DNA from 3 places in the Brucella sp. IR073 genome. Region 1 is predicted to be linked to each of the others. Evidence: riboswitches for the same ligand, from Rfam matches in the RefSeq annotation. Region 1 holds a riboswitch; each other region holds the start of a gene.

Region 1 (6,289 bases):
CCGGATCGGATCGATATCCTGCGGTTCGCGCCCTGAAAGTTTTTCTGTCTGTCGAAGGGAAGGGAAGGGAAGAGGCCCGACCTGGATGATGGTTGCGGGTGGGGGTCGGGCCTCAGCGCCGATGGAACATCCGGCGTGCAATTTGTGCGATAAAAACAGGGTAAGTCGCAACCCTAATAAATGGGGAGGAATTTATGCTAATTAAGCTAAAATTGATGATATCGGTTAAGTCTTTCATTTTTAACGGAAAATCGAAGAATTTCTTCGCAAGAAGTTGTGGCGGACGAGAGCCTATTGGGAGAAATTTGGTGTTCGGATATTGGTGGGTATCGGTGGTCCCAGAGAATCTCGGCGAATCTCGGATTGATTCGGCGTCGGAACTGGAACTTTCGTGCTGCTCAGGAAGGGCAGCTCGTGGTTTGATGGAGCTGCGGGCCACCATTCGGCACCGTTGTTATAGCGGAAATGTCGAGGCATGGATTCCTGTGACAAGCACAGGAATGACGGGTGGAGATTTACTCGATTGATTAATACCGTTTGAGCCAAACGGAGCGATTGGGAGATTAGCGGCCAACTGCAAAGCAATCGTCATTCCTGTGCTTGTCACAGGAATCCATGCCTCTCCGGTGACGTTGCCGCAACGATGCAGATCACGGACCGGGCTGCACATATGAAATGCCAATTGATATCCCCCGCCTTGCTGGTGGGGAATTGCGCTCGCCTCGCCTCGCCTCAACTTCTTACGAGATATCGAGGCGGCCATGGAAGGCTGTCCTATGCAGGCAGCCATCCATTATATAGCGACAGGAAACCTTCTTTCCTGCTCCACCCGATTGCTCTCGCTATCGGCTGCGGCGAAAGCGAGGGCTTCTACGTCCCGATAGCCGAGATTGAACAGCCGCATGACCTCGCGGGCCAACCGGTCGGCCTTCCAGCTGTCGTCGGGGCCGTGATCCAGGATTGCGGCGGCCCTATGGTAGGCTGTCTGCATGATGCGCCAGTCTTCGCCGCTATATGCGGACCCAGGACCTGGATATTCACCCCTAATAGGCATGTGATTCTCCGTTTAGCTTTACCAGGCTACGAAATAAGCCCAAATGACGGGAGTGCCTAGGGCGGGAAGTGTGGGCTGGTCGGGTAACGGAGTCAAACCCTTTAAAATATCGTAAATAATTCAGTGTGTTAGAATTGTCATATGATTTCAATCGCTTGCGTCAGCGCTAATGTGCGAAGCGCTGGGCAGGCGGCGCCGGGTGATCTGTCACCCGGCTGCGCAAGCGAATTTTGTGCGACAAATCAGCGCTTGGCCGTTTCGAGCTCAGCTGAATCGCGCCGCAGATATTCCTGCGTGATGCCATCGGTATGATCGGCGAGCCATTCGGCCATGGCCTCTTCCTCACGGCAGATTTCTTCGCAGACCCGTGCGGTGGTCATGTCGCCCGCAGCTTTGGCCGCAGCAACCAGAATGCGATAGGAGGCGATTTCCATGTGCTCGAACGTATAGCTCGCCAGCGTGCCCTTTACGACTTCATCGCCGGCCACGACGCCACCCAGGCCCTGCATCATTGCCGTCAGCTTGCCGGCGGCGTCCTTGATGGTGGAGGTGGAGGAGCCGCGCTGCTCGATGCAGCGGGCGATCCGGTCGCGCTGGGATTTCGTCTCGGCCAGATGCTGCTCGATGCGAGCGCGCAACTGCGGGTAATTCTCCAAGCGGCTCGCCTGTGCGCTCAGCATCTGCTCCGCCTGTTCTTCCATGGCGTGCGCGTCACGCAGCCATTGGTTTACCCATTCGTCCATGTTCGACATGTCTCAAATCTCCTTTCCAATACACCCACCCGGTTAACCGCCGAGGGCGCGTATTGTTCCGGAGGATTATTGAGGGAAAGCGAGGCTGCGAAATGGCGGATTCTCCGCCTGAGATATAGACCAAAGTATAATTGGGTTTTAGGTTCGGCGGGCTGTGATTTTCCCCAGCGTGTCTGCTATCAAGAAAGCTTCTCTATTTATGCTTCGCTTCGCTTTGAGCGTTTCTCTATTGCAGAAAATTTAAACGAGCACGCCACGCAGTTCGTTCACAACGAGACAGATCACGACGAACAGGAAGGCGTAGCTCAGCCAGAGCAAAACATCCTTCAAGCCGCGATCGTTTGCGTTGTTCATGGGGTCCCCCTAAAAGTTGCGAGAGATAAATAGTACTATAGTTAAGGAGTCAATAGGTTTTCCGCTATCCAGCGTTGAGCGGCGATATTTGCAGTGGATACAGTGTCCAAATCTCATCGCCAAGCTTATTCCAGTTCTTTTGCATATCAGTGTAGGGCGCGATTGAGTCAAGGCAAGATATTTCGTCTTAAGTCTCTGTTTTATCCGCATGATCTTGTGTCAAAGCTTTTGCAACTTGCGGCATGGTGAGCCCGGTGCCGCGGCATTTTAGCGCTTGACGTTTGTAACGTTATTACATTACGAAAAGCCCGTTCGGCTTCGCTCGTCTTGACGAGGGCCTCACGGCCCCTTTAAGAATCGCGGGTGACGGTTCCCCGAAGGATGACTCTCAGGGGATTAATAGGGAACACGGTGCGGACGACCCAATCGGGACCAAGACCGTGGCTGCCCCCGCAACTGTAGGCGGATTGCCGAACGTCCTTGTGGCGTCTCCTCTAGGAGGCGCCATGCCACTGCCGGTCCGGTGACGGATGGCGGGAAGGCAGATGTGAGGCAGATATCCGCGAGCCAGGAGACCTGCCGTCAAATCAAATGTCCATTTTCGCGGGCGGGGTTGCCCGGAGAGGAAAACAATCATGCCAGACATCACTCACCGGTGCGTCCGGGGAGGGGCCTTCGTCATAACAGCCGCCCTTTGGCTGATGGCCGACGCCTCATCCGGCCTTGCCGCCGGGCGGACGAAATACCCGCTGACCCTGCAGAATTGCGGCGTCAGCATCACCTTCGGCAAGGCGCCGCAGCGGGCGGTCACCATCGGCCAGAACTCGACGGAGATCCTGCTTTCGCTCGGGCTTGCCGACAGAATCGCGGGCACATCCTGGTGGTTCGGTCCGGTTCTCAAGCAGTTCGAAAGCGAGAATGCGAAGATCAAGCGGCTTGCCGATGGCAGCCCCAGCTTCGAGACGGTCGTGGCCCAGGAGCCGGATCTCGTCGCGGTCCAGTTCGAATCCGATATCGCGCCGCAATCCGATGCCGGAGCGCGCGGGCAATACGCAGACCTTGGCATCCCCACCTACATCTCGCCCGCCGATTGCGTGAAGGACTATTCAGTCAGCAATAGCGGCGATGGGGTCCGCAAGGCGCCGTTCACGATGGAACTGGTCTATCAGGAGATTCAGGAACTTGCCGAGATATTCGACGTGCAGGAGCGCGGCGAGAGGCTCGTCGGCGAATTGAAAAAGCGCGAGGCGGGTGCGCTGGCTTCGGTTGCGGCGAGCAAAGTCGAGGGACTGCCGGTCGTATTCTGGTATTCCAGCAAGCAATTGAAGGACGATGCTTTCGTGGCGGGCAGAATGGGCGCGCCCGCCTATATATTGCGAGCATTTGGTGCGCGGAATGTAATCGACAGCGACGAAGACTGGCCGCTCGTCGGTTGGGAGACGATCGCCGGCAAGAACCCCGCCGTGATTGTGGTCGCAGAAATGGGGCGCCGCCGCCGCGCCGCCGATGATCCGGCGGAGAAGATCAAATTTCTGAAAACCGATCCCGTCACCAGCCAGCTGGAAGCGGTCAAGGCCCGGCGCTTCGTCGTGATGAACGCACAGTCGATGGACACCACGATCCGCACGATTGACGGAATTGAGGCGCTGGCGGACGGGCTCCGGCAATTCGGGCTGACAAACTGAGCGTCTGCTTCATCAAGATTTCATTTCAGGAAAACCATGCGAAACCTTATTTCCAATCAAGCCGCTTTTGCCGTTACGGCTATATTCGGCATCGTTGCGGGCCTTTGCACAGCGGAAGCCGCCGGGCAGACGCAATACCCGCTGACGCTGCAGAATTGCGGTACTTCGGTCACTTTCGACAAGCCGCCGCAGCGGGCGGTGGCCATCGGGCAGAACTCGACGGAAATCCTGCTTTCGCTCGGGCTGGCCGACAAGATCGTCGGCACAGCGGTCTGGGTCGGGCCGGTGCTGAAGCCTTTTGAAGCCGAGAACGCCAAGATCAAGCGGCTGGCCGACAACAGCCCGAGCTTCGAATCCGTCGTGGCGCAGGAGCCGGACCTTGTCGCCGCGCAGTTCGAGTGGGATGTCGGCCCGCAGGGAGCGGTCGGCACGCGCCGGCAATTCGCGGACCTCGGCATTCCCACCTATATCTCGCCCGCCGATTGCGTGGCCAAGGACAATTCCGGCGGCGGGGACGGGGTGCGCAAGCAGCCGTTCACGATGGACCTCGTCTATCAGGAGATCAGGGAATTAGCGGAAATCTTCGATGTGCAGGAGCGTGGCGAGACCTTGGTGGCGGAACTGAAGAAGCGCGAGGCGGATGCCATTGCCTCGGTCGCGGGCGAGAAGGCAGTGGGCGTGCCCGTCGTCTTCTGGTTCTCCAGCAAGGATGTGAAGGGCGATGCTTTTGTGGCGGGCAAGAACGGTGCGCCCGCCTATATGCTGCGGGCGCTTGGCGCGACAAACATCATCGACACCGATGAGGAATGGCCGCTGGTGAGCTGGGAGACCATCGCCGCGAAGAACCCGGCGGTGATCGTTATCGGCGAAATGACCCGCCGCCGCTATGCGGCTGATGACCCCAAGGTGAAGGTCGATTTCCTTGAAACCGATCCGGTCGTGAGCCAGCTCGAGGCGGTTAAAAGCAAGCATTTCGTGATGATGGATGCGCAGGCGATGAACCCGACCATCCGCACCATAGATGGCATCGAGGCGCTGGCAGCGGGGATCAAGACGTTCGGGTTGGTGAAGTGATACATTTTAAATGGAAACGGCAGCGGGACAGTACCCCCCTCTGTCCTGCCGGACATCTCCCCCTCATGGGGGGAGATTGGCTGACACGACGCTCCGCCCCCATTTTGCAGCGGCTGCGATTGGCACCGCGTATCCATGAAGGCGTAATCTCCCCCCTTGAGGGGGAGATGCCCGTCAGGGTAGAGGGGGGTGTGCCTCGCGCTTCTCTTAAAACCGAAACCACCCTCATTCTCTTCGCCCTCGTCTCCATTCTGGCACTGCTCCTCTCCATCGCCATGGCTGTCTCCGTCGGCGAAATGGCGATCCCGCTCACGACCACCTTCAAGGCCGTCGCCAACCGGCTCATCGGGGCGGATTTCGCGGTGAGCGGTATTCAGGCGGGTATCATCTGGGATTATCGGATGAGCCGGGCGCTGGTGGCGGCTTCGTGCGGGGCGGCGCTGGCGCTTTCGGGCGTCATCCTGCAGGCGCTGCTGCGCAATCCGCTGGCGGAGCCTTATGTGCTCGGCATTTCGGCGGGCGCATCGACAGGAGCGGTGGCGGTGATGATCCTGGGGCTCGGTTACGGGGTGCTGACGCTTTCGAGCGGGGCGTTCATCGGGGCGATCATTGCCTTTCTGCTGGTTTCGGTTCTGGCGGCAGGCTCCGGCGGGAGCCGTGAGCGGATCATCCTCGCCGGGGTGGCGGGGTCGCAGCTCTTCAATGCGCTGACCTCCTATATCGTCACCACGTCAGCCAATGCGGAGCAGGCGCGGGGCGTGATGTTCTGGCTGCTCGGCAGCCTTGGCGGCGTCCGCTGGCCGGATGTGTATCTCGCTGCGCCGGTGGCGCTTGGCGGCTTTGCCGTCTGCCTCTTTTATGCCCGCGCGCTCGACGCCTTCACGTTCGGCACCGATGCGGCGTCGACGCTGGGCGTGCCGGTTGCGCGGGTGCGGGTCGTGCTCATCGGTCTCACTTCGCTGATGACGGCGGCGATGGTCAGCATTGTCGGCTCCATCGGCTTTGTCGGGCTGGTCATTCCCCATGCCGCGCGGTTCATCGTCGGACCGGGGCATTTGCGGCTCATTCCGGCCTCGGCCATGGCGGGGGCGATCTTCATGGTGCTGGCGGATATCGTTTCGCGGATCATCATTCCGCAGCAGGTCCTGCCCATCGGCGTGGTGACAGCGCTGTTCGGCGCGCCGGCATTTGCATTCATTCTTTATCGGGCGAGGAGGGCGGTATGAGCATATCCGTCAAGGCCGCATGCTGGGCGGCGTCGGGCAAGACCATCGTTGACGATGTCACGCTTCATATCGAGCCGGGACAGATGCTGGGCCTGCTCGGGCCGAACGGCTCGGGCAAATCGAGCCTGTTGCGGCTGATCTGCG
Region 2 (6,289 bases), on a different contig from region 1:
GCAACCGCCGGATCGGCGTGACGGTCGCACCGGGCGAGAGCATCGATCCGCTTATCCACAAGCTCGACACGATCCCGCTGATCGCGCTGCAATTCCCGGCTTTCAACGATGGCCGCTCCTACTCCAAGGCGCAAATCCTGAGGGAACGTCATGGCTTTCAGGGAGAGCTGCGCGCCGTGGGCGATGTGCTGATCGACCAAGTGGTGCTGATGCTCCGCGCCGGTTTCGATACGCTGCAGGTGGCGAACCCGATAGCGCTGAAACGCCTCGCCGCCCATGATTTGCGCGACACGCCGGGCTATTACCAGCCGGGCCGCGGCTCGGCAAAAACCGGAGGATATAGCTGGCGGCGGACGCCGGTGGGGTAGGGGGCTGCCATTTGATGGAATGGCCAACCTCTCAAGAAATATTCTTATGACCTATGCAGACAGGAAGCATTGATGTCCGATACGATTGAAACCGATGTTGTTATCGTTGGCGCGGGGCCGGTGGGCCTGTTTGCGGTGTTCGAGCTGGGGCTGCTCGACCTGCGTGCTCATGTCATCGACATTCTCGACCGCCCGGGCGGGCAGTGCGCCGAGCTTTATCCGGAAAAGCCGATCTATGACATTCCCGGCCTCCCGGAGGTCACCGGCCAGCAGCTGACCGACAATCTCCTGAAGCAGATCGCGCCTTTCAGTCCGCAATTCCATTTCTCCACCATGGTAACCGCTCTGACGCGCCTCGAAGATGGCCGCTTCCGCGTCGAGACCGATGCGGGCGAAGTCTTCCTCACCAAAGTGGTCGTCATCGCCGCCGGCGGCGGTTCCTTTCAGCCGAAGCGGCCGCCGGTGCCCGACATCGAGCATTATGAGGGCCGATCCGTCTTCTACGCCGTGCGCAGGATCGAAGCCTTCCGCGACCGCGATGTGGTGATCGTCGGCGGCGGCGATTCGGCGCTCGATTGGACGCTGAACCTCGAGCCGGTGGCGAAGTCCGTGACGCTCGTCCACCGCCGCCCCGAATTCCGCGCCGCGCCCGACAGCGTCAACAAGATGTGGGCGCTGGAGAAGGAAGGCCGTGTGAAGTTCCGCATGGGGCAGCTTGCCAGCCTCAACGGAGCGGATGGCGAGTTGTCGCAAGTGGTGATCAAGGGCGCGGAAGGCGGGGAAGTGCTGGAGGCCGACCGGCTGCTGCCCTTCTTCGGTCTGACGATGAAGCTCGGCCCCATAGCCGATTGGGGACTGAACCTCGACCAGAACCTGATCGCCGTCGATACGGAGAAATTCGAGACATCAGAGCCAGGCATCTTCGCCATCGGCGACATCAACACCTATCCCGGCAAGCTGAAGCTCATCCTTTCGGGCTTCCACGAGGCAGCCTTGATGGCGCAGGCGGCAAAGCGTATTGTCGCGCCCGGCGAGCGGATCGTCTTCCAGTACACGACCTCGTCCACCTCTCTGCAGAAAAAGTTGAAAGCAGCATAGTGAGTTCCGATACGCTTCTCATCCACGTCACCGACCAGAACGGCGAGCGCCACACGCTGGAGGCGCTCGAAGGCTTCCGCGTGATGGAGATCATCCGCGACTGGGGGCTCGACATCAAGGCCGAGTGCGGCGGCGCTTGCGCCTGCGGCACCTGCCATGTCTATGTGGATGAGGCGTGGGCGCACAAGCTCTATGCGCCGCTGGACGAGGAGCAGGACCAGCTCGACCAGACGTTCCATGTCGAGGACAATTCCCGTCTTTCCTGCCAGCTTATCATGACGCCGGAATTGAACGGCCTCGAAGTGACACTGGCGCCGGGTACGGAAAAGGGGCGGGAGGCGGCTTAGGGGAACAAGGAATAGGGGAGGAGGCTGCCGCTTGCTCCCCAAAACATATTCCCCTATCTCCCCTATTCCCGACTCCCCCTCGAAAGGAACTCCGTCATGATCCGGCACATCGTTTTTTTCAGCGCCAAGGAAGGGCAGGATATCCAGGAGATCCGCGCCGGGCTGGAGCGGCTGGGGACGATTCCCCATTCCGATCTGTTCGAGGTTCTGGAGAACACTAAGGTCGATCCGCTCTGTGACAAGATCGATCTCGTCGTCTATGCGGAATTCGCCGACGAAGCGGCGCTTGCAGCCTATAAGGCTCACCCCACCTACGCCGAAACCACCAGACATGTCCGCCCGATGCGCGAGCTGCGTTTTTCGGCGGATGTGGTGTCGAAGGTAAGGTAAATCACCCGCGCCGGGGCTTCACCGCCAGCGGCAGATTGCCGAAAAGATCCGGCTCGCTGCTGGTCCGCGCGCCCTCAATGGCGAGGATGCGCAGTTTCGTCTCGACCCCGCCATTGGCTGAAAACCCGCCCGTCTTGCCATTCGCGCCGAGCACGCGATGGCAGGGGACGATGATGGGATAGGGGTTCTTGCCGAGCGCCTGCCCCACCGCCTGTGACAGGCTGATATCGCCGATTTGCCTTGCAATCGCTCCATAGCTCACGGTTTCGCCGGGCAGTATGCGCAGCGCGATTTCATAGACCTGCCGGTGCAGCGGCGGCAGGTTTTCCATGTCGAGCGGCGCGTTCGACAAATCTGCTTTCTCGCCTTCGAGGAGCGCCTTGATGCGGCCGATCACGTCCAGCACCAAGGCGGGCGCTTCGCTCTCCCGCGCCGCCGGAAGCCGCTTCTGCAGCCGTGCCAGCGTTGCCGCTGCATTCGCTTCCGGCAGTTGCAGCGCGACGATTCCTCGCTCGCCCCATGCGATGCCGCAAGGGCCGATCGCGGTGTCGAAAATGGTCAGTCCCAGCGATTCCATCCGATAGATCCTATCAGAAATCCCCATTTGATGCTGTTGGACGTGAGCGGTAATAATGTTATGCGTAAAGCAAATGCGGGCATCCGAGGAACGCAAATGGACGATTATGAAAGATACGCCACTGGGCTGCTGATTGTATTCGGCGCGCTCATCATCGGCGGTTTAATGGCGGTCAACATTACCGTTGGGGACAAGCCCGGCTTCCTCTTCGCCTTGGGCGCAGCCATCGTTGCGTGGGGCTCGGCTTTCGCGGTGCTGTTCGACCGCCCGCGCATCTACGGCCTGATGATCGCCGCTGCGGTCGCGCTCGTCGCCGCTTCCATCGCCGCCTATGTCATGTAAGAAATCGTCTTATAACCCCTCCGCGTGTTGACACGGGACCATCAGGCGGTCCTTATGAATCATCGAGGTCCTTTGAGTCGGGTAAAATCCGCTTGAGGGCTAAGAGGGAAGCCGGTGCGTATTCCCCAAGAATACAAGGCCGGCGCTGCCCCCGCAACTGTATGCGGCGAGCTGCTGTCATTGAATGCCACTGGTCTTGAGACCGGGAAGGCCGACAGTCGCAATGACCCGCGAGCCAGGAGACCTGCCTCGATGCGAGGGATGTGAGAGCATCCCGTGAATAGGTCAACGGGCGGGGTGTCCCGGTGCATCGCTTGGCAATGGATGGCGCAAGGCCACCTGTTTCCGTTCGTGCGCGCTCGAATATCCCCGTCACCATCACCGGGGATTTTGATGCCGATTGCCGAACCTGCCGCCGAGACCATCGCCAGACGCCGCGCCGCCTCGCAATGCTCGCCTGAGGAAATCTTTATCGCCTGGCTTTTGTGGTTGCCCAAGGAAGCCGACATGGCTGCCGCCGCCGCCGAGGAAATCCGCAGGCTTGATCGCTATCAAGGCCCGTTGACCGGCCCGCTTCGCTTGCGTGAGATGTTCGTCACGCTGGTCGCCTCGCTGGAAGGTGCACTTCATTGACATAAACATATCTTTATGTCATTAAATCTGCTCGCCCATCCCCTTTGGCTGGCAGAGCAGGTATTTGTTTCATGAGTTCCATTGACGATCTCTTCGGGGCAGAAGCCCCGAGGCGGGACGGTTCCGAGGTTCTGGCTGCGCTCACCAGGGCCGCGCGGGAACGGATTCTAATCCTCGATGGCGCGATGGGAACGCAGATCCAGGGGCTAGGCTTCCACGAGGAGCATTTTCGCGGCGAGCGCTTTGCCGCCTGCGATTGCCAGCTTCAGGGCAACAACGATCTTTTAACGCTCACCCAACCCAAGGCGATTGAGGAAATCCATTACGCCTATGCCATGGCGGGCGCGGATATCATCGAAACCAACACCTTTTCCTCCACCTCCATCGCGCAGGCCGATTACGGCATGGAGGCCATGGTCTATGAATTGAACCGGGATGGCGCGCGGCTTGCCCGCCGTGCGGCGCTGCGCGCCGAGAAGACGGATGGACGCCGCCGCTTCGTCGCCGGGGCGCTGGGGCCGACCAACCGCACCGCTTCCATCTCGCCCGATGTCAACAATCCGGGCTATCGCGCCGTCACATTCGATGACCTCAAGATCGCCTATGCCGAGCAAATCCGAGGTCTCATCGACGGCGGGGCCGATATCATCCTGATCGAGACGATCTTCGACACGCTCAACGCCAAGGCGGCGGTTTTCGCGACGGAAGAAGTCTTTGCTGAAAAGAGCGTCCGCCTGCCGGTCATGATCTCGGGTACGATCACCGATCTCTCCGGCCGCACGCTTTCCGGCCAGACGCCAACGGCCTTCTGGTATTCGCTGCGCCATGCCCGGCCTTTCACCATCGGGCTCAATTGCGCGCTGGGGGCCAATGCCATGCGCGCCCATCTGGCGGAGATATCCGGCGTCGCCGATACCTTTGTCTGTGCTTATCCGAATGCCGGCCTCCCCAATGAATTCGGCCAGTATGACGAAAGTCCGGAGGCGATGGCGGCGCAGATCGAGACCTTCGCCCGCGAGGGGCTGGTCAATGTCGTGGGTGGCTGCTGCGGCTCGACGCCGGACCATATCCGCGCCATCGCCGAAGCCGTCTCCCGTCATAGGCCACGGGAAATTCCGGAAGCCGAGCCTCTGATGCGGCTTTCCGGGCTGGAGCCTTTCACGCTCACCAAGGACATCCCCTTCGTCAATGTCGGCGAGCGTACCAATGTCACCGGTTCGGCGAAGTTCCGCAAACTGATCACGGCGGGCGATTATGCCAGCGCCCTCGATGTCGCCCGCGACCAGGTGGAGAACGGCGCGCAGATCATCGACGTCAATATGGATGAGGGGCTGATCGATTCGCAAAAGGCGATGACCGAGTTCCTCAATCTCATCGCTGCCGAGCCGGACATCGCCCGCGTGCCCGTCATGATCGATTCCTCCAAATGGGAGGTGATCGAGGCAGGGCTGAAATGCGTACAGGGCAAGCCGGTGGTCAATTCCATCTCGATGAAGGAGGGCGAGGAAGCCTTCCTGCATCATGCGAAGCTCTGCCGGGCCTATGGCGCCGCCGTCGTCATCATGGCCTTCGATGAGCAGGGGCAGGCGGATACGGAAGCGCGCAAGGTGGAAATCTGCACCCGCGCCTATAAGTTGCTGACGGAAAAGGTGGGCTTCCCGTCCGAGGATATCATCTTCGACCCGAACATCTTTGCCGTCGCCACCGGCATCGAGGAGCACAACAATTACGGCGTCGATTTCATCGAAGCCACGCGGGAAATCATCCGCACCTTGCCGCACGTCCATGTCTCGGGCGGCGTGTCGAACCTCTCCTTCTCCTTCCGCGGCAATGAGCCGGTGCGCGAGGCGATGCATGCCGTGTTTCTCTACCACGCCATTCAGGCGGGGATGGATATGGGCATCGTCAATGCCGGTCAGCTGGCGGTCTACGAATCGATCGAGCCGGAATTGCGCGAGGCCTGCGAGGACGTGGTGCTCAACCGCCGTCCCGACGCGACCGAGCGCCTGCTGGAGCTTGCCGAGCGCTTTAAGGGGGCGGCGGGCAAGGAGGCGAAGGAGCGCGATCTTTCCTGGCGCGAATGGCCGGTCGAGAAGCGGTTGGAGCATGCGCTCGTCAACGGCATCACCGAATATATCGAGGCGGATACCGAGGAGGCACGGCTTGCCGCCGAGCGGCCGCTGCATGTCATCGAAGGTCCTTTGATGGCGGGGATGAATGTGGTGGGCGATCTCTTCGGCTCCGGCAAAATGTTCCTACCGCAGGTGGTCAAATCCGCCCGCGTGATGAAGCAGGCGGTGGCGGTGCTCTTGCCTTACATGGAAGAGGAAAAGCGCCTCAATGGCGGCAGCGGCGAGCGCCAGAGCGCCGGCAAGGTGCTGATGGCGACCGTCAAGGGCGATGTGCACGATATCGGCAAGAACATTGTCGGCGTCGTGCTCGCCTGCAACAATTATGAGATCATCGATCTCGGCGTCATGGTCCCGGCGCAGAAGATTCTGGAAACGGCGCGCGCGGAGAAGGTCGATATCATC
Region 3 (6,289 bases), 350 kb from region 1:
TGCTTCTCCTTCGCTGGCGTCGCTGGGAGATCGAAGAGCATATACTTTACCTAATTACGCGGCCGCCTTCACCGCCCGCTCAATCCCCTCCGCGTCGATATCATGCAGCCCGATCACCACCAGCCGCGAGGCGCGTTCCTCATCCGCGCCCCACGCCCGGTCAAAATAATGCTCGATCCGCGTCCCCACCGCCTGCACCACCAGGCGCATCGGCTTGCCGGGTACATCGACAAAACCTTTCAGCCGCAAAATGTCATGCGTCGCGATCACATCCTTCAGCTTCTCGACAAAAGCCTTCGGCTCCGCAACCGGCCCCAGCCCGACGACGAAACTGTCGAACTCGTCATGGTCATGCTCCTCGCCTGCCTCATGCTCCAACTCGTGATGGGACTTGCGGTTAGCGATATCGGCTTCCGTGCCGACGCCGAGGCCCAAAAGCACATCCGCGCCAAGCTTGCCGAAGCTCGCGGGCACCATGTTCGGCACCCGGGCGGCGCGGGCGGCGACGTCCTCGCGCACTTTTTCCAGTTCCACCAGATCGATGAGATCGGCCTTGTTGAGCACGATCAGATCGGCGGCGCGGATCTGGTCTTCGTAAAGCTCTTCCAGCGGGCTTTCATGATCGAGCGCGTCGTCCTCGGCGCGCTGCGCGTCCACTTTGTCATGGTCATCGGCGAAACGGCCCTCCGAGACGGCGGCGGCGTCGATGACGGTGATGACGCCGTCGACCGTCACCTGCGTCTTGATCTCCGGCCAGTTGAAGGCGGCGACGAGCGGCTGCGGCAGGGCGAGGCCGGAGGTCTCGATGACGATGTGATCGGGCCGGTCCGCCCGGTCGAGGAGCTTGGTCATGGTCGGAATGAAATCATCCGCCACGGTGCAGCAGATGCAGCCATTGTTGAGCTCGATCACATCCTCCTCGCGGCATGTCTCGATGCCGCAGCCTTTGAGAATGCCGCCATCGACGCCGAGATCGCCGAATTCATTGATGATAAGCGCGATGCGCTTGCCATTGGCATTCTCGAGCAGATTGCGGATCATCGTCGTCTTGCCCGAGCCGAGAAAGCCGGTGATGACGGTAGCCGGTATCTTTTGTCCCTGCATGGGATCATCCCTTCATCTTGAGCGGCAATCCCGCCGCTATGAAATAAACTTCGTCCGCTTGAGCAGCGACGGCTTGATTGAGCCGCCCGGCATGGTCGCGAAACGCCCGCGCCATTGCGTTATCAGGCACGATGCCAAGCCCCACCTCGTTGGAAACGAACAGCACCGTACCCTTGAGTTCGGTCATAGCCGCCGCGAGCCGCGCGGTTTCCGCCGCAATGTCCCGTTCGGCCATCATGAGATTGGTGAGCCACAGCGTCAGGCAATCCACCAGCACCACCCGCCCCTTGCCCGCATGGGCTTGAAGCGCGCCAATGAGGTCAAGCGGCTCTTCCGCCGTAGTCCAAATAGAGCCGCGACGCTCTCTATGCGCCGCGATCCGCTCTCGCATCTCGTCATCATAGGCCTGCCCCGTCGCGATATAGACCGCGTCGAGGCCGGATGCTTCAACAAGCCGCTCGGCAAATGCGGATTTGCCTGAGCGCGCGCCGCCGAGGATGAGAATGGTGGTTCCGGGCATTGATTAAAGCCCTTCACTTTCGGCGGGAATCGGCGGCTCCAAGACACCCCCCTCTGCCCTGCCGGGCATCTCCCCCTCAAGGGGGGAGATTACGCCTTCATCGACGTTCGGCACCAATCGCCAACGTTGCAGAAAGGTGGCGGAGCGTCGCGTCAGCCGATCTCCCCCCTTGAGGGGGAGATGTCCGGCAGGACAGAGGGGGGTGAACGACGCCTCCATCAAATCCTACCCCTCCAGCTCCCCACCGGCATAGCGCTGCAGCAGCCAGCCGAGCGCCAGTCCCAGCACCGCCCACATGAACAGATTGGTCGCAAGCGATGCCACTGCATATTCCGAGGCGAGCACGGCGGGAACCGGCGAGGAGATATCATCGGGCCGTGGCGGACCATAGAGATGCGGCAAAGCGATCAGCGCGAGGCCGGTCACCTTCGCCCAGGCTTCGTGCATCAGCGCGACGAGAGCGAGGCCGATGGCGGAGAACAGCACGGTGCCCCCCCACCAGAGCTGCCGCTCACTCAGATCGGCGGCGGGCATGGCCGGCAGTTCCGGCGCGAGGCCGAGCGACGGCGCTAAGGCGAAGACGAAGAAGCCCGCAAGGCCCCAATAGATGCCGTTCTTCGCCGTGATCCGCCGTCCCAGCAGCAGGGCCACGCCGCCGAGCGCCAGCGCGAAACCCGCGCCTGCCACGAGATTGGCGAGAATGGTATTGCCGAGACGGCCGAACGGTAGTTCAGCGCCAGCCTCCTCATGCTCATGCGCTTCGCCGGCAGCATGGGTGTGCGGCGCCGCCTCCGGTTCGTGGCTGTGCCCGCCAGCGGCGTCTTCATAGGTTTCCGCCTGCAGGATAAGCGGAACGGTGCGCAGATACATCGCAGGCGTGACGAGAAGCCCGGCAAAAAGGCCGGCGATGAGCGTGGCTAAGAGATAACGGATGTACATTTGGTCTGTCTCCCCCTGTGAACGGAGCGGAACCTTGCATCGCGATGCGGTTGGAGACACCCCCCTCTGCCCTGCCGGGCATCTCCCCCTCAAGGGGGGAGATTGGCTGGCATGCCCCTCGGCCTCTGATTATGAACGTTTGCGATTGGCGTAAACGTCGATGAAGGCGTAATCTCCCCCCTTGAGGGGGAGATGTCCGGCAGGACAGAGGGGGGTGTTCGGAACCGGCGTGTCCGTTCCTGTTCAAATTCTTACGTCAATGGCAAGGAAACCCATACGAATGGCGCGTGTCATGCGCCGAATCGTGCAGCGTGTCGGACTGGGCGAGCCCGACGCCATAGATCAGGAAAGCGCCGAGAAAGAGCGAGACCCCAGCGGTCGCGAGCCGCGTCGCCAGCGGCAGGGAAAGCGATTGGGAAACTTCAGTACGTGCAGCCATGACAACCTCCGTGCAGGCAGCGGGGGAAAACTCCCCTGAGGTAGCGGGCACTATTGCCCTCATGCGCCCGGCAGGTCTCCTGGCTCGCGGGTCAGAAGATCGGCGCCGCCTTCCCGGTTTCCCAGTGGCTCGCCGGGGCTATCCCGGCGCGTGGCATCGATCCTATCCGCTCTACAGTCGCGGGGTCGGCTGCGATATGGACGCCCGGCATGGGTCCGTCCGTCGCATTCCCTTTTGATCCCTAGGGCTTCCGCCCTCAGGAACCGAACGCAATGGCTGCACACTATGTTTTATGGCTGGTGCCGTCAATGACGCAGCACGCTTGCGCCCGCCTTTATGCAGGCCGCTTTGCTGGCATCGCGCCGGCTTTCCGTGCCCCCTTCCGCAGCGCGCTCGAATGGAATGCGAAAGCCGAAGGGCTGAAAATGCACCCCGCCGCGCTCAAGCCAATAGCCGTCGAGATCGGTGCGCATTCGGCAGCGCCGCTTCTCCGCGCGCTGGTTGATGGCGTGGCGGGCATTGGATACCGCCATGAGATAGGAAACGGCGCTGCGCGTCATCATGCCTCTGAGCCCGAGCAGTACTGCATCCTTGGGCCGGAGGCCGCCCAGATCGCGCGTGGCCGAGATCACCGCCCGCTTCGCCTCCTCACCGCGAGGGCCCTGCATGCCGCCAATGACGATGCTGTAGGAGCCGCCGCCTGCCGGGGTGAAGATGAAGCTGGCCATGCAGAGCGCCATGTCATCGGACCGCTTCAGGCAGAGCGAGAATGCGCCTTCATGACGGCAGCCGCAATTCTCGGCGAGTGAAAGCTCCAGCCGGTAGGTATGGTCGCGCCCGGCCACGTTTCCCGCATGGACGGTGCCGCCCTGCCAAAGCGTTTTCAACACTTTCGGCCGCAGGATTTCGCCGGCGATTTCGAAATGCTGCATCAGCAGGTCGAGCTTTTCGCGCCGCGGCATCCGATAGACCAGAAAGGTCGAGAGCGATTTGCGCAGGATATCGTCATGCGGCGGCATCCGCGTCTTGTGTTCGGTGAAAACAGCGAGAAACCGGAACCAGCGCAGCGTCAGCGCGGGAGAGATCAACGAACGCAGCCAGAAGGCCGCTGCTTTTCTCACCCGCAGCCGCAGGCCGAGGCCCGCCGCCTGACGCAGGATCGGATTGATGAGCGGCGCATGCTGCCAATGGCCGGCGCGCCCTTGCCTATGCATCGACATGTGTCACCATTCAGAAAGGAAAATTGGAGCGCCTCTCAGTCGGCCCATAGGCCGAATATTGCGCGGCGAATCGGGAGCCCGGCCCGGCGGATAACGCCATCGATCCTGCCGGCGCCAGCTGCGATGCGGCTCCACAGCCAGGCCATCGCCCAAAGCGTGCCGAACCATGCAATCAGCACGTCCGACAGGAAATGGGCTCCGAACAACACCCGGTTGAGCGCAACAACAAGTAAAAAGGGTGTGAACGCTATCCCAACGCTGCGGCGCAGAGCGACGGGCACGAACACCAGCACCGACAAAGCCGCCGCCGCCAGCGCCGCCTCGCCCGATGGAAACGAGCAATTGCGGCTGCAGAAGCCGGCAAATTGCCAAACCGGGGAAAACGCGGCCGTGCCCCCGAATTCGACGATGCCAGTGGGCCGGGGCCGCCCGATCAAACTCTTCGCCGCCTGCACCAGCAATCCCGGCCCCACCGCGAAACTGGAGATGACAAAGAGCGCCTTGTGCGGGGCGAGAAACGCCACCCGGCGCGGCAAGAGCGCATAGGCCAGGACAGCCAAGCTCATCAGCGGCAGCAGCCACCAGATCACCGCGCGGTTGAAATCCCGCAAAGCCTGCAAAAGCGGACTATCGGCCAGCGGAAACAGCGCGCCATCCGCGATGAGGCGCGTAGCCGCCAGATCGAGGCCGGGAAAGAGAATGAACACGAAGCTGACGACAAGAATGGTCAACCCCAGCCATGCCGTGGCGGGCGCGGTCTCATTCCAATGCTGCCTGTCATATAGTCTGAACGTCGTTTCCCGCATATCGAACACCTCAAAAGATTGGCTCGGCTGCGGTCTGGGCTCGTTTTGTCAAGAAACGGCCAAGGGCTGGTCGGTAGATCGTCAATGGGGAACGGTGAAGGGTCGGCGATTGGTTCCATTCACTATTCACCACTCACGATAAGCGCTATCAAACGGGACGCAGCGAACGGAGCTACATCGCGTGGACAACAGTCTCGTTCTGATCGTCGAGGATGAGCCGGAGATCGCCCGGATATTGGACGCATATCTGGTGCGGGAGGGCTATCGCACAGTGCGGGCCGCCGATGGCGAAACGGCGTTGCAGCACCATGCGCTGCTCGCGCCCGATCTGGTGCTGCTCGATGTCCGCATCCCCAGGCTCGATGGCTTCGGGGTGCTCGCCAGGTTGCGCCAGACCGGCAACACGCCTGTCATCATGGTGACGGCGCTGGCCGAAGACATCGATCGCCTAAGCGGCCTTAGGCTGGGCGCGGATGATTATGTGGTGAAGCCCTTCAACCCGCAGGAGGTCGTCGCGCGGGTCAAGGCCGTGCTGCGCCGCGCCCGGGGTGGCGCTGAGGAGAGCGTTCGCCGCTTCGGCGATATCGAGGTGGATTTTCACGCTCACGCGGCGTTCGTCCGGCAGGGCGACACGCGCCGGTCCATCCCGCTGACGCTGAGTGAATTCCGCATTCTCGCCTATATGATCCGCCGCCCCACCCACGCCTTCGACCGGGCCGACATTCTCGACGCCTGCCTGCCGGAGAGCGACGCGCTGGCCCGCACGGTCGATACCCACATCTCCAACCTGCGCCGCAAGCTGGAAGAGCTGGGGCAGAAGGGGCTGTTCCCTGCCGTGCGCGGCATCGGCTACCGCTTCTCGGAGCCCAAATGAAAACGCGCGCTCTGCCCCTGGCGAAAACCACGGCCCTCGTCATCGCGGCCATGCTGCTCTTGAGCGTCAGCCTCACCTATCTGGGCGTGAACTGGTACGCCAACCATCTGGAAGATGCGATCGTCGACAGCCTGCCGCCGCCGCAAATGGCGGAGACCTACCGCGCTGTAAACAATGGCGAGGTACCCGATGCCGCGGCGCTCCAGGAATTGCTCCGCTATCTCTCATCCGTCGATGGAGCCGTCGATTTCGACAAGCCCACCGATTTTGAGCTCCAGATGTCGGTGCTGGTGTGCAGCCTTCTGTCGGCCACCCTGTGCAGCCTGATCGGCGTCTGGCTTGCCCGGCGAATCGCCCACCCGCTCCAGAAATTAGCCGATGCGGCGG

The links. Region 1 has a riboswitch for cobalamin ahead of ACOWVG_RS12255 (ABC transporter substrate-binding protein). Riboswitches for the same ligand answer to the same signal wherever they lie in the genome.
Positions count from the first base shown of each region.
Region 2: it holds a riboswitch for cobalamin, as region 1 does, so the genes downstream of both, ACOWVG_RS04035 (hypothetical protein) here and ACOWVG_RS12255 (ABC transporter substrate-binding protein) in region 1, are expected to answer to the same signal.
Region 3: it holds a riboswitch for cobalamin, as region 1 does, so the genes downstream of both, ACOWVG_RS13940 (CbtB domain-containing protein) here and ACOWVG_RS12255 (ABC transporter substrate-binding protein) in region 1, are expected to answer to the same signal.

Region 1 covers NZ_JBAKHD010000005.1:69,796-76,084, forward strand. Annotated here, with positions in the region: gene ACOWVG_RS12245 (hypothetical protein) at 794-991, opposite strand; gene ACOWVG_RS12250 (ferritin-like domain-containing protein) at 1,297-1,806, opposite strand; cobalamin riboswitch at 2,511-2,759, shown strand; gene ACOWVG_RS12255 (ABC transporter substrate-binding protein) at 2,796-3,845, shown strand; gene ACOWVG_RS12260 (ABC transporter substrate-binding protein) at 3,882-4,919, shown strand; gene ACOWVG_RS12265 (FecCD family ABC transporter permease) at 5,087-6,145, shown strand; gene ACOWVG_RS12270 (ABC transporter ATP-binding protein) at 6,142-6,289, shown strand, end outside.
Region 2 covers NZ_JBAKHD010000002.1:46,844-53,132, reverse strand. Annotated here, with positions in the region: gene ACOWVG_RS04065 (DUF934 domain-containing protein) at 1-368, shown strand, start outside; gene ACOWVG_RS04060 (NAD(P)/FAD-dependent oxidoreductase) at 441-1,466, shown strand; gene ACOWVG_RS04055 (2Fe-2S iron-sulfur cluster-binding protein) at 1,466-1,813, shown strand; gene ACOWVG_RS04050 (Dabb family protein) at 1,910-2,203, shown strand; gene ACOWVG_RS04045 (methylated-DNA--[protein]-cysteine S-methyltransferase) at 2,205-2,780, opposite strand; gene ACOWVG_RS04040 (hypothetical protein) at 2,877-3,122, shown strand; cobalamin riboswitch at 3,171-3,389, shown strand; gene ACOWVG_RS04035 (hypothetical protein) at 3,516-3,755, shown strand; gene metH (methionine synthase) at 3,827-6,289, shown strand, end outside.
Region 3 covers NZ_JBAKHD010000005.1:416,633-422,921, reverse strand. Annotated here, with positions in the region: gene cobW (cobalamin biosynthesis protein CobW) at 55-1,104, opposite strand; gene cobU (bifunctional adenosylcobinamide kinase/adenosylcobinamide-phosphate guanylyltransferase) at 1,109-1,624, opposite strand; gene ACOWVG_RS13945 (CbtA family protein) at 1,850-2,563, opposite strand; gene ACOWVG_RS13940 (CbtB domain-containing protein) at 2,820-3,002, opposite strand; cobalamin riboswitch at 3,054-3,285, opposite strand; gene ACOWVG_RS13935 (DUF535 family protein) at 3,308-4,222, opposite strand; gene ACOWVG_RS13930 (phosphatase PAP2 family protein) at 4,258-5,028, opposite strand; gene ACOWVG_RS13925 (response regulator) at 5,210-5,902, shown strand; gene ACOWVG_RS13920 (ATP-binding protein) at 5,899-6,289, shown strand, end outside.